One region of the Kitasatospora sp. NPDC001159 genome, then DNA from elsewhere that is predicted to be linked to it. Evidence: riboswitches for the same ligand, from Rfam matches in the RefSeq annotation. Region 1 holds a riboswitch; each other region holds the start of a gene.
The links. A riboswitch is a leader RNA that binds a small molecule or an ion and turns the genes downstream of it on or off. The one in region 1 is predicted to bind cobalamin.

Region 1 (4,502 bases):
CTAGCCGCCGCGCACCCCGACGAGGCCGCCGCCATGGTCGCCGGCCGCCAGCAGCTCGCCCACCTCCTGCACGGCACCCCGGTCACCACCAACCTGCTCGACCGCGTCCCCGGCTCGCCCTGGCTGTACCCGCCGCTGGCCGGCGCCGCCGCGAACGCCGGCGGCATCTGGGGCACCCGGCTGCTCAGCCTCGGCTTCGCGCTGCTCACGACGGTGCTGCTGTACTCGCTGACCCGACGGCTCTTCAACGAACGGGTCGCCATCTGCGGCATAGCCGCCTACGCCGTGCTGCAGTCCACCGTCGTGGTCGGCTTCTACGGCGCCCCCGAGTCCCTCGCCGTCCTGCTGGTCGCCCTCGCGGCCTGGACCACGGTGTTCACCGCCCGGCGCTCCCCGGCCCTGGTCCTGCTGGCCGCCCCGGCCGCCGCACTGGCCTGTGCCGTCGCCTACTCGGCGGCCTTCGCCGTCCCCGCCCTGGTCCTGCTGGCCCTGGCCTGCGCCTGGCCCCACCGCCGGCCCGGCCCGGCCGCCCTGCGCGCCCTGCTGCTGGCCGCCGGCACCGCCCTCCTGCTGCTGCCCTACGGCCTGCTGGGGAAGGTCGTCCACTGGTCCCCCTCGCGCGGCAACGCCCCCGGCTCGACCGGCTCCGTCCTGCTCGGCACCGTCCAGTGGGGCGGCCTGTTCACCCTCCTCGCGGTGGCCGGCACGGTCGCGTACGCCCGCCGCGAGCAGATGAGCGAACACGAGTCGCCCGAGCACGACGGCGCCGCCACCACCCGCGCCCAGCGCGCCCTGCTCGGCACCGTGCTGACCGCCACCGCGCTGCTGATCCCGGCCGTCCACCTGTGGACCGGCACCTCCGGGGCGCTGTTCCGCCACCTCGGCTACGGCATGCTGCTCGCCGCCCCGCTCGCGGGCCTCGGCCTCACCCGGCTGGTCGGTGCCCACTTCCGCCACCCCCAGCTGGGCATCCTGGTCTGGGTCGCGCTGCTGGCCCTCGGCATGGAACAGTCCGCCCTGCGCTACCAGAACGGGCCCGACTCCGGCCGCCTGCTGGCCGTCCTGCGGGCGCACGCCGTCCCCCAGGGCCATTACCTCACCGAGGTCGACGGCCTCGCCGAGTACTACCTGGGCAGCGTCAGCAAACCCGAGCAGTGGGTCTCGGCGCGGGCCGGGACGGACTACCGCGACGGCGCCGGAGTGCAGCACCACGGCGAGGACGGCAGCACGGCCGCGATCCGGGACGGCTGGTTCACCGTGGTCGTCCTCGACAGCACCGCCCCGGAGGCCACCGACCGGGCCCTGAGCGCCGCCCTGACCGCCAGCGGGCAGTACCGGCTGATCGCCCAGTTCACCTCCCCGACCGGTGATTCGAGTACGTACAAGGTGTACCTGAAGCACTGACAGCCCGCCGAAACCGCTGGCGTCCGCGACACAACAGGCACAACATATGGTGCCGCCTCAGTCCCTCGGCACTACATGTATGCTCACTCCTGCTGTCGATGCAGGGGAACCCGGTGGGAGTCCGGGACTGCCCCGCAGCGGTGTGCGGGCGGCTCCAGCAGCCGTGCCCGCGAGTCCGAGTACCTGCCGAACAGCGTGCGCCACGGCCCTCCCGCAGAGGCCGCGCCAGCACGAGCAGTACCCCTCCGGGCCTCGCGGGCGGGCCGGGGAGACACCGTCGCGCGACGCGTTCTGCGTTCGCGCCGTGCTCCCCTGCCCGGATCGGCCCGGCGCCACCCGATCACCGCCGCCGATCGCCGCCAGGAGAGAGCGCCTTGACCACCGCTGCCTCAGCCACCCTGCCCGCCCAGGGCTCCGGTACCGCCTTCACCGACCCGACGGTCTCCGACCCCGGAGGCGCGCTGCTGCGGCTGCTCACCGACCGCAGCGCCGACCTCACCGAGGTCGACCCCGGCCATGTCGCCGCCGCCGCGCTGCGCGGCCGCCACGCGGGCTCGGACTTCGCCGAGCTGCGCGGGCTGGCCGTGGACGCCGCCGCGTCGATGATCGCCGAGGACCCCCAGTACTCGAAGCTGGCGGCCCGCCTGCTCGCCCTGGAGATCGTCGACGAGGCGAACAGCCAGGGCTCGGTCTCCTTCTCCGCCTCGATCGCCGTCGGCCACGCCGAGGGCCTGATCGGCGACACCACCGCGGCCTTCGTCGCCAAGCACGCCGCCGCCCTGGACGCGCTGATCGACGCCACCGGCGACGACCGCTTCGAGTACTTCGGCCTGCGCACCGTCCAGTCCCGCTACCTGCTGCGCCACCCGATCACCCGCAAGGTGATCGAGACCCCGCAGCACTTCCTGCTCCGCGTCGCCTGCGGCCTGGCGGTCGGCGACTCCGAGCAGTCGGTGCGCGAGGTGGCCGAGCTGTACGGCCTGATGAGCCGCCTGGAGTACCTGACCTCCTCGCCGACGCTCTTCAACTCCGGCACCCGGCACCCGCAGATGTCGAGCTGCTACCTGCTCGACTCCCCGCTGGACAACCTGGACTCGATCTACAACCGCTACGCGCAGATCGCCCGCCTGTCCAAGCACGCCGGCGGCATCGGCCTGTCCTACTCGCGCATCCGCTCGCGCGGCAGCCTGATCCGCGGCACCAACGGCAAGTCCAACGGCATCGTCCCGTTCCTGCGCACCCTCGACTCCTCGGTCGCCGCGGTCAACCAGGGCGGCCGCCGCAAGGGCGCGGCCTGCGTCTACCTGGAGACCTGGCACGCCGACATCGAGGAGTTCCTGGAGCTGCGCGACAACACCGGCGAGGAGGCGCGCCGCACCCACAACCTCAACCTGGCGCACTGGATCCCGGACGAGTTCATGCGCCGGGTCAACGCCAACCAGGACTGGTCGCTGTTCTCCCCCGCCGACGTCCCCGAGCTGGTCGACCTGTGGGGCGCCGAGTTCGACGAGGCCTACCGCAAGGCCGAGCTGGCCGGCAAGGCCGTGCGCACCATCCCGGCGCAGACCCTGTACGCCCGCATGATGCGCACCCTGGCGCAGACCGGCAACGGCTGGATGACCTTCAAGGACGCCTCCAACCGCGCCGCCAACCAGACCGCGCTGCCGGGCCGCACGGTGCACTCCTCCAACCTGTGCACCGAGATCCTGGAGGTCACGGACGACTCCGAGACCGCCGTCTGCAACCTGGGGTCGGTCAACCTCGGCGCGCACGTGGCCGACGGGGCTTCGGTCGAGGACCTGCTCGGTGCGATGGACTGGGAGCGGCTGGACGCCACCGTCCGCACCGCCGTCACCTTCCTCGACCGCGTGGTGGACATCAACTTCTACCCGACCACCGAGGCCGGCACCTCCAACTCCCGCTGGCGCCCGGTCGGCCTGGGCGTGATGGGCCTGCAGGACGTCTTCTTCAAGCTGCGGATCGACTTCGACTCGGCGGAGGCGAAGCAGCTGTCGACGCTGATCGCCGAGCGCATCATGCTCACCGCCTACGAGCGCTCCGCCGACCTGGCCGAGCAGCTGGGCCGCCACGAGGCGTACGGCGAGACCCGCGCCGCCCGCGGCGAGCTGCACATCGACCACTTCCCGACGGCCGCCCCGCAGTGGGCCGACCGCTGGACGGCGCTGCGCGCCCGCATCGCCGTCACCGGCCTGCGCAACTCGCTGCTGCTCGCGATCGCCCCGACCGCGACCATCGCGTCCATCGCCGGCGTGTACGAGTGCATCGAGCCGCAGGTGTCCAACCTGTTCAAGCGCGAGACCCTGAGCGGGGAGTTCCTCCAGGTCAACCCGTACCTGGTGCGCGAGCTCAAGGAGCTCGGCGTCTGGGACCAGCAGACCCGCGACGCCCTGCGCGACGCCAACGGCTCCGTCCAGGAGTTCAACTGGCTGCCCGCCGAAGTCCGTTCGCTGTACCGCACCGCCTGGGAGCTGCCGCAGCGCGCGCTGATCGACCTGGCCGCGGCCCGTATGCCGTACCTGGACCAGAGCCAGTCGCTGAACCTGTTCATGGCGGCGCCGACCATCGGCAAGCTCAGCTCGATGTACGCCTACGCGTGGAAGGTCGGTCTGAAGACCACCTACTACCTGCGCTCGCGCCCGGCCACCCGCATCGCCCAGGCCGCCTCCGGTGCTGCGCGCGCCGCCGCGCCCGTGCCGGTGAACACCCCCGCCCTCACCCCGGAGCAGGAAGCCGCCATCGCCTGCTCCCTGGAGAACCCCGAGTCCTGCGAGGCCTGCCAGTAATGACTGCCGACGACCGCAAGATGCTGCTCGACCCCGGCTTCGAGCTGACCCTGCGCCCGATGCGCTACCCGTCGTTCTACGACCGGTACCGGGACGCGATCAAGAACACCTGGACCGTCGAGGAGGTGGACCTGCACTCGGACGTCGCCGACCTGGCGAAGCTCAGCGAGGGCGAGCGCCACCTGATCGGCCGCCTGGTCGCCTTCTTCGCGACGGGCGACTCGATCGTCGCCAACAACGTGGTGCTGAGCCTCTACAAGCACATCAACTCCCCGGAGGCGCGGCTGTACCTGA
Region 2 (4,502 bases), on a different contig from region 1:
CCGCCGCGCACCCCGGTCCAGAGCGGGACGGCCTGGTCACCGGGGATGATCCGGACGTCCGGGCCCTCCTCGTAGTCGAGCAGCGTGGCGATCGAGACACCGAGCGCGTCGCCGAGCCGGACCACGGTGGCCACACTTGGGTTGGTGCGACCCTGCTCGATCTGGACGATCATGCCGCGGCTCACTCCGGAGCGGGCGGCGAGGGCGTCCAGGGTGTGGCCGCGCTCGGCGCGCAGCCCGGTCCCGTCCAGATGGCCGGCATCGCGGTGGCCGTCACCGGCGTGGTGCTGGCCGGCGGACCCGAACGCGGCGGGCCGTCCGCCGCCCGCAGGGCCCTGCTGCTCACCCTGGCCGCCGCGTTCGGCTTCGGCGCCAACATGGCCCTGATCGCCCACGCCTCGGCCGGCGGCGGGCTGCTGCTCGTACTGTGCGTCCAGCGGCTCGTCAACATCGCCGTCGGCGGCGCCGCGCTGCTGATCGGCCGCGCGGCACCGACACCTCCGGACTGCTGTCGGAGCTGCGCCCCCGGCTGCCCCCTGCTCACCGGCATCGGGCTGGCCGACGTCGCCGGCAACGCCACGTACGCGGCGGCCTCGCACGGCGGCTCGGCGGCGGTGGCCGCCGTGCTCGCCTCGCTCTACCCCGTGGTCACCGCGCTGCTGGCGCGCGGGGTGCCGAAGGAGCGGCTGCGCCCGGTCCAGGTGGTCGGCGCCGGGCTCGCCGTCGCGGGCACGCTGCTGCTCGCGGCAGCGTGACCGACGGGCTACTCCGCGAGCGTCCAGCGCTTCTCGACGCCGGCCAGCTTCCAGTACGCGATCGCGATCGCCCACACCACCACGAACAGCCCGGCGATCGCGTACCCGACGTTGTCCAGTGAGATGTCCGCGATGAACCCGGTGACCGGGTCGGTCAGGTCGAGCTTCTCGTGCAGCACGCCGACCAGCTCGATGGTGCCGATGATGAAGGCCACCGCGATCGACAGCCCGGTGATGGTCAGGTTGTAGTACACCTTGCGCACCGGGTTGGAGAAGGCCCACTGGTACGCGAAGTTCATGAACGTCCCGTCCAGGGTGTCGAACAGGCTCATCCCGGCCGCGAACAGCAGCGGCAGGCAGACGATCGCGTACCAGGGCAGCCCGGCCGCCGCGCCCGAGCCGGCCATCACCATCAGGGTGACCTCGGTCGCGGTGTCGAAGCCCAGGCCCAGCACCATGCCGACCGGGAACATCTGCCCGGGGCGGGTGATCGAGCGCGTCGCCCGGTTCAGCACCCGCGCCATGAAGCCGCGCGAGTTGAGGTGCTGCTCCAGTTCCGCCTCGTCGTACTGCCCGGTCCGCATCGCGCGGAACACCTTGATGATGCCGAGCAGCGCCGCCAGGTTGAGCGCGCCGATCAGGTAGAGGAAGACGCCGGAGGTGGTGGTGCCGACCATCCCGAGCCACTTGTGGGTGGTCGACTCGTCGTCCATCAGCGTGTTCGCCAGCTGGGCGCCGCCCGCCACCAGGGCGGCCATGACGACCACCATCGAGGAGTGCCCGAGGGCGAACCAGAAGCCGACCGAGACCGGCCGCTTGCCGTCCGCCATCAGCTTGCGGGTGGTGTTGTCGATCACCGCGATGTGGTCGGCGTCGAAGGCGTGCCGCATGCCGAGGGTGTACGCGGTGATGCCCAGGCCCACCCCGAAGACCTGGGTACCGACCGCGTAGTTGTGGGGCGCGACCAGGAAGATGAGCGTCCCGAAGGCCACCACGTGCATGGCCAGGATCACCCCCATCAGCCCGGCCGTGCGGATGGTGTCCTCGCGCTTCCACCTGAAGGTGGGCAGGACGGCGGGGGCCGCCTCAGCAGGAGTGGCGGTTGCGGGCAGGGTCATCTTCGGATCACGCTCCAGCACCTCGTGGAATGACTTCGTGAGATGCCGTGGCCGGTCTCCTGGCTTACGGGGCTTCCGGACCCGCCTTCCCAGGCGCACGAGGCGCCCAGTGGCACGTGGGTTCGGACAACTCTCCCCCGATCACAGTGGCGAGGGCCGCTCCGGACTGGGACCCCTGAGGGTCCGTCACCGGTCTTCCCGAGCACCACGGCGGGGAACACCGTAAGGGCCCGACGCCACCCTCGCAAGGCTGCGCACTTGTGCAGGTGTTCAGGATCACAAGCCCCTGCCTGCAAGAATGTGCGCATGCATCTCGTACCGGCCGACCGCGCGGGCCACCGCACCATCGACGGACACCGGGTCTGCGAGGCCATCGCCGCCATCGGCGACACCGCGCACGTCCGGTCCTGGGCCGAGCGGTTCTCCCTGCTCTCCGACCCCGGACGGCTCGCCCTGCTGCTCGCCCTGCACCGGGCCGGGCCGCTCGCCGTCACCGACCTGGCGGTTGCCACCGGCATGCGCGACCCCGCCGTCTCCCAGGCCCTGCGGCTGCTCCGCACGGCGGGCGTGGTCACCGGGGAGAAGGACGGACGCGTGGTGCGCTACCGGCTCGTGGACGACAGCACGCGCCCTCTCCTCGACGAGTGCGCCGCCACCGAGCGCCACGAGCCCACCGCGGCCGCGGGCTGACCGAGACTCGGGGCCGCCCGTCCCGCGTGAAGCGGCGCCGCGAGCCGCCCTGATGAGTGCGAGCCGGCCGACTGGCGGATCAGCTGGTCAGGCCGTCTGGCAGGTCGGACACCAGAACAGGTTGCGGGCGGCGTGCTCCTCGGTCCGGACGTCCGTGCCGCAGACCAGGCAGGGCATCGCGGCGCGGCGGTAGACGTAGACCTCGCCGCCGTGGTCGTCCACCCGGGGCGGGCGGCCCATCGCCTCGGGGGTGTGCTCGGGGCGGACGGTGTCGATCCGGCCGGCGGCGACTCCCTCGTGCATCAGCGCGACCAGGTCGGCCCAGATCGCGTCCCACTCGCGGCGGGTGAGGTCGCGGCCGGCCCGGTGCGGGTTGATGTTGTGCCGGAACAACACCTCGGCGCGGTAGACGTTGCCGACGCCGGCCAGCACCTTCTGGTCCATCAGCAGCGCGGCGACGGTCGTCCGGCTGCCCGATATCCGGCGCCAGGCGGCCTCCGGGTCGGCGTCGGCGCGCAGCGGGTCGGGGCCGAGCCGGGCGGCGACGGCCGCCTTCCCGGCGTCGGTGATCAGCTTGCAGGTGTTGGGGCCGCGCAGGTCGGCGTAGCCGTCGTCGTTGGCCAGCCGCAGCCGGATCAGGCCGACCGGGTCGGGTGCGGGGCCGGTGCCGAAGGTGAAGCCGCCGTAGAGGCCCAGGTGGATGTGGACCCAGGCGCCCTCCTCGAAGCCGAGGAAGAGGTGCTTGCCGGTGGCCTCGGCCCCGGTGAGCAGCTGCCCGTCGATCACCTTGGCCTCGTCGGCGAACCGGCCCTGCGGGCTGGAGACCTGGACCGGGCGGTCGCCGAAGGCCTTCCGGTTCTCTACGGCGAGGCGGTGGATGATGTGGCCTTCCGGCACGGGCGTCAGCTCCCCCAGAAGTCGTACGGCAGGACGGGGTCCATCATCGCAGCCGCCACCGACAGCTCCACGAAGCCGCAGGTCAGCGAGGGCACCCGTCAGCGGACCGGCATGCCCATCAGCCGGGCCAGGATCACCCGGTCCAGCTCGGCGGCCGTCCCGGCGATGTCCAGGTAGGAGTTGTCGATGATCGGCAACCCGGAGTTGTACCAGCCGGCCATCCGGCCGTGGATCCGCGCCACCTCTTCGTCGCCGAGCCGCCGGTTGCCGCTGCGGCGGGCGTTGCGCTGCAGCACCGAGTCCAGGCTGGGCAACAGGACGACCGGGATCATGCCGGGCCCGATGTGCCGCTTCCAGCCGCCGAGGCCGATCGCCGGGCGGTCCGGGAAGACGGCGTCGTCGATGATGCAGGAGATGCCGTTGGCCAGGTAGTTGCGGCAGGCGAAACCGCAGGTGCGGCGGGCCAGCCGGTACTGGGCCTCGGAGGCGTTGTTCCAGCCGGACTGCGGGTTGGCGAAGCCGGACTGCACCCACTCGCGGACGTCGTCCAGGCTGATGTGGGCGGTCGGGGTGGCCCGGCGCTCGGCCCAGTACCGGGCGACGGTGGTCTTGCCCGCCCCGGCGGGGCCGATCAGCAGCACGGCGATCGGCCCGGCGGGCGCGTGCCGCTGCAGCGGGTGGGCGGGGAGCTGGACGGGCGTGCCGGTGGGCAGCACGAAGTGCCCGGTGCCCCCGGCCGGCACGGGCGCACTCGGCGCGGGCTGCGGCGCCGCGGCCCGAGCGGGTGCGGCGGGTGCCTGAGCGGGCGCCGGTGCCTGAGCAGGTGCCGGAGCCTGAGCAGGTGCCGGAGCCTGAGCAGGTGCCGGAGCCTGAGCAGGTGCCGGAGCAGGTGCCGGAGCGGGTGCGGGCGCGACCGGAGGCGGCGGTACCGGAACGGCGGCGGGAACCGGAGCGGGCACCGGCCCGGGAGCCGGGGCAGCCACAGGACCGGCGGAAGGCGCCGGAGCGGCCGGCGGCCGAACCGACGGAGGCGGCGGAGGCG
Region 3 (4,502 bases), on a different contig from region 1:
CCGGGCGAGCACCTTCTCGGCGCCGAAGCGCACCCGGGTCGGCAGCAGCCCGAGTCCGTCGACGACGCCCGCCCCGGACTCCACCTCGTCGTCGATCGAGCGCGCCAGCATCTGGTACCCGCCGCAGACCCCGAGGATCGGCAGCCCGGCCGCCGCCCGCGCCTTCAGCGCCGGCTCCAGGCCGCGTTCGCGCAGCCAGGCGAGGTCCGCCACGGTGGCCCGGGTACCGGGCAGCACGACCAGGTCGGCGTCGGCCAGCTCCTCGGGCCGGGTCGCCCAGCGGACCAGCACGCCCGGCTCCTGCGCCAGCGCGTCCACATCGGTGAAGTTGGACAGCCGGGGGAAGCGCACCACGGCCACCCGCAGCACGTCCGCCCCGAGCGGTCCGCGGCCGTCCACCCGGTCCACCACCGTCGACAGGTCGAGCGAGTCCTCGGCGTCCAGCCACAGCCCCGGCAGCATCGGCAGCGTGCCCAGCACCGGACGGCCGGTCAGCCCGTGCAGCATCTCCAGCCCGGGCGCCAGCAGCCGCGCGTCGCCGCGGAACTTGTTGACGAACCAGCCGGCCACGTGCCGCTGGTCCTCGGCCGACAGCAGCGCCAGCGTCCCGTACATCGCCGCGAACACCCCGCCGCGGTCGATGTCGCCGACCACCACGACGGGCAGCCCGGCCGCGGTGGCCAGGCCCATGTTGGCGATGTCGCGGTCGCGCAGGTTGATCTCGGCGGGCGAGCCGGCGCCCTCGCAGACGACCACGTCGAAGCGGCGGCGCAGGTCCGCCAGGCACTCCAGGGCACGTTCCAGCAGGACGGGCTTGCGCTCGCGGTAGTCCAGTGCGCCGACCTCGGCCACCGGCTTGCCGAGCAGTACCACCTGGCTGCGGCCGTCCGCGCCGGGCTTGAGCAGCACCGGGTTCATCGCCGCCTCCGGCTCCACCCGGGCGGCCTGCGCCTGCATCGCCTGGGCGCGGCCGATCTCGGCGCCGTCGGTGGTGACGAAGGAGTTCAGCGACATGTTCTGCGCCTTGAACGGCGCGACGTGCACGCCCTGGCGGGCCAGCCAGCGGCAGATCCCGGCCGTCACCACGCTCTTGCCCGCGTCCGAGGTCGTCCCGGCGACCAGCAGCGCGTTCCTCATCCGCCCACCTCGCTCCGCTCGGCAGGCACTTCGCACAATCCGCACCTGTCGATGGTTCGCTCGCTACGCTCGCTCACGCCCTACCCCTTCGCATAAGAAGCCGCAGCAGGACGTGGCCCGCGACCGTCGTACCCAGCGCCAGCGCGCCCACCCGCCGGGACAGCGTGCAGGCCCGCTCGATGTCGTCCACCGTCACCGGCCGCAACTCCTCGCCCAGCACCGGCCGGTGCTCCACCCGCTCGCGTGGCTCCGCACTCGCCTCCGGGCGCTCCTGACCCGGAGCCGACGTTCCTCGCTCCGACGCTCCCTCCTGCGTCGGTCGCCTGTCGCTCGTCGCTTTCGGCTCCGGCGCGCCCTTCGGCTCGTGCGGGTACCGGAGCGTCCCGCCCAGGCGTACGCCCACCGCGCCGGCGAAGGCCGACTCGGCCTGGCCCGCGTTCGGGCTCGGGTGCGCGGAGCCGTCCCGGCGCCAGACCCGCCAGGCGGTACGGGGTTCGGGCGCGGCGGCCACCGTCAGCAGCGCGGTCAGCCGGGCGCCGGGCCAGCCGGCGACGTCGTCCAGCCGGGCCGAGGCCCAGCCGAAGCGGGCGTAGCGGGGCGAACGGTGGCCCACCATGGCGTCCAGGGTGTTCACCGCGCGGAAGACCAGCAGCCCCGGCGTGCCCGCCAGAGCGCCCCAGGCCAGCGCGTTCACCACGGCGTCGGCGGTGTTCTCGGCCACCGACTCGACCACCGCGCGGGCGATCTGCTGCCCGTCCAGCGCGCTCGGGTCCCGCCCGCACAGGTGCGGCAGCCGCTCCCGGGCGGCCGTCAGATCGCCTGCGGCGAGCGAGCGGCCGATGGTGCGCGCCTCCCGGGTCAGCGAGGTGCCGCCGAGCACCGTCCAGGTCGCCGCCGCGGCCAGTGCCGCCCGGCCCAGCGGACGGCGGCCCACCGTACGGTCCAGGGCCAGCGCGCCGGCCGCGACCGCGCCCACGCACAGCGCCGTGTACGCAGTCCCGGCCGCGCGGTCGTCGCGCCACAGGCGGCGCTCCAGGCGGGTCGCGGCGGTGCCGAAGAGGGCGACCGGGTGGCCGCGGCGGGGGTCGGCGAAGCGGGCGTCGGCGGCGTAGCCCGCCACGGCGCCCAGCGCGAAGGCGGCGGCGCGGGTCAGCGGGCGCACGGCGGCGGGCAGCTCGGAGCCGGACGGGGCGGGGCAGCCTGCATCGCGTGCGTGTCCTCACTCAGGGTCCGCGCCCTGGATCGACGTACCGGGGGCGAGAGTCTCCTGGCTTCCGGGTCGGACGCACCCCCGGAGCCTTCCAGCAGCCTGCCAGCAATGACTGACGGCCCGCCGTGGCACCTTCCGAGCGTGCTCCCCGGTGACAGTGGCGGGACCGCGCCGGACTCGCACCGGCTTCCTCTCCATGCCTCCGTTTGGCCCAAGGATCCCATCACGCGGCCGATCCGCGCGTCAACCGAGGTCACGGAGGGGTTGGTCACACGGTGTACCGGGTGTCGTGCTGTGCGATCGCCCAGCGCGGTGGAGGCCTCGTCAGCTGCGCTTCGCGTGTTCGGCGGCTGGGGCGCGCCGAGGGCCGCACCTACCGTTCGGTGTCGTGCGCCGCAGAAAGGCCCCCGTCGCCGCCCCGCCCCCGGTGCCGTTCTCACCCGAGGCCGCCCGCGCCCACCGGGTCGGTCTCGACCTGACCCCGGAACAGGTCGCCGAGGGCGTGCGTCTGGTCCGGGTCCCCGTCCCCGAACCCGACCTGGCCGCCGTCCTCCCCGTCCTCCAGCAGGAACACCACGTCCCCCACCCACTGGGGCACCCCCAGCGGCCCCCGCACCCCTGCCGCGCCCCTCACCCCCCGGTTCTGGCACCTCCTCGCCGCCCGGCAGACGGCCATCCCGGTGTGACGATCCCCTTTCCACTTCTGCTCCCGCATGCCCCGGACGGCCCAGCCCGGTGGCCGGGGGCGCGGGGCCCCGGTGAACTGGTGTACGAACACCGTCCGGTCCGTGGAACAGAGCGGGGAACGATATGCGCTGGGGAACCGCAGCCGTTGTGGTGGCCGTCGCCGTCGGGGCCGGGGTCGTCGTGGCGATCGGCCGCCGGGCCTCCGAGCGGATGGTCCGTCCGGGGGCGGGGACGGGGACGCCCGTGGAGGAGGAGTCCCGGCCCGTCCTGGTGCTGACCCTCGCCGCCGGCCGGGTCACCTTCACCCGCCGCCCGGAGAGCCTGCGGCGGGGCCGCTGGGCCGTGGAGTGGGAGGACAACGGGCACGCGGTGGTCGAGGAGATCCTGCACAGTGACGAGCAGGGCGTCACCCGGCGGCTGGTCCGCGCAGACCGGGGCGTCCTCACGCCCGGCACCGAGGTCCGCTTCACCCCCCGCGTCCTGCTCGGCGACCCCACCGAGGCGCTCGGCCTCTCCTTCGCCGACACCAGCGCCGACGGTGAGCTGGGCCCCCTCCCAGCCTGGCACCTCGGCGGCAAGCGCGGCACCTGGGTGATCCTGGTCCACGGCACCGAGGCCGACCGCCAGCAGACCCTGCCGGTCCTGCCGGTGCTCGACCGCCTCGGCCTGCCCGTCCTGGCCGTCACCTACCGGGGCGACGAGGGCGCCCCCGCCTCCCCGGACGGGTTCAGCCACTTCGGCGCGACCGAGTGGCGCGACATCGAGTCGGCGATACGGCTGGCGCTCGACCACGGCGCGGTCCGGGTGATCCTCTACGGCTGGTCGCTGGGCGCCACCACGGTCCTGCACACGGCGGCCCGCTCGGCCTGGGCCCACGCCATCAGCGGGCTGATCCTCGACTCGCCCGTTCTCGACCTCCCCGCCTCCGCCCGCCGCGGCGCCGTCCGGGCCGGCTTCACCGGTGTCGCCGCCGAACTGGGCGCCCTCGCCGCCGAGGGCCGCACCGGGGTCGACCTGGCCGACTTCTCCCGCCTCGCCGAGGGCGCGGACCTGCACGCCCCCACCCTGGTGCTGCACAGCCCCAGCGACCGGATCGCGCCCTTCAGCACCGTCCAGCGCCTCGCCGCCGCCCGCCCCGACGTGGTCAACCTCCAGACCTTCCCGGGAGCCGACCACGCCGCTCTGTGGAACTCCGACCCCGACCACTACACCGAACTCCTCCGCCGCTGGCTCACCCCCCTCCTCTGACCCGGTCGGGGCTCACCTCAGGGCCAACATCGGCCCTGAACGCGAGAAGTCGACCCACCCGACTACTCGCGCGGCAGCCCCGCCCCCGTCACCGTCGCCCCGGGGCGGTTGCGGGTTCTCCCCGCGGCCCGCGGGCGCCCGCGCGGACCCTGTTCGATTCGCTGTCCGGTTCACGCCCGCCCGCCGTTCCCGCCCGCGCACCAGAAGTCGGCCCCGCCGA

Region 2: it holds a riboswitch for cobalamin, as region 1 does, so the genes downstream of both, ACWC9T_RS34175 (HoxN/HupN/NixA family nickel/cobalt transporter) here and ACWC9T_RS22810 (ribonucleoside-diphosphate reductase subunit alpha) in region 1, are expected to answer to the same signal.
Region 3: it holds a riboswitch for cobalamin, as region 1 does, so the genes downstream of both, ACWC9T_RS12345 (cobalamin biosynthesis protein) here and ACWC9T_RS22810 (ribonucleoside-diphosphate reductase subunit alpha) in region 1, are expected to answer to the same signal.

What each region holds. Positions count from the first base shown of each region.
Region 1 covers NZ_JBSFJV010000045.1:14,684-19,185, reverse strand. Annotated here, with positions in the region: gene ACWC9T_RS22815 (glycosyltransferase family 39 protein) at 1-1,404, shown strand, start outside; cobalamin riboswitch at 1,446-1,608, shown strand; gene ACWC9T_RS22810 (ribonucleoside-diphosphate reductase subunit alpha) at 1,803-4,208, shown strand; gene ACWC9T_RS22805 (ribonucleotide-diphosphate reductase subunit beta) at 4,208-4,502, shown strand, end outside.
Region 2 covers NZ_JBSFJV010000103.1:18,471-22,972, reverse strand. Annotated here, with positions in the region: gene ACWC9T_RS34185 (helix-turn-helix domain-containing protein) at 1-251, opposite strand, end outside; partial or broken gene ACWC9T_RS34180 (EamA family transporter) at 225-755, shown strand; gene ACWC9T_RS34175 (HoxN/HupN/NixA family nickel/cobalt transporter) at 764-1,873, opposite strand; cobalamin riboswitch at 1,906-2,098, opposite strand; gene ACWC9T_RS34170 (ArsR/SmtB family transcription factor) at 2,180-2,563, shown strand; gene ACWC9T_RS34165 (Fpg/Nei family DNA glycosylase) at 2,651-3,460, opposite strand; gene ACWC9T_RS34160 (AAA family ATPase) at 3,559-4,443, opposite strand.
Region 3 covers NZ_JBSFJV010000018.1:77,201-81,702, reverse strand. Annotated here, with positions in the region: gene ACWC9T_RS12350 (cobyric acid synthase) at 1-1,137, opposite strand, end outside; gene ACWC9T_RS12345 (cobalamin biosynthesis protein) at 1,211-2,299, opposite strand; cobalamin riboswitch at 2,398-2,540, opposite strand; gene ACWC9T_RS12340 (hypothetical protein) at 2,784-2,981, opposite strand; gene ACWC9T_RS12335 (alpha/beta hydrolase) at 3,158-4,282, shown strand.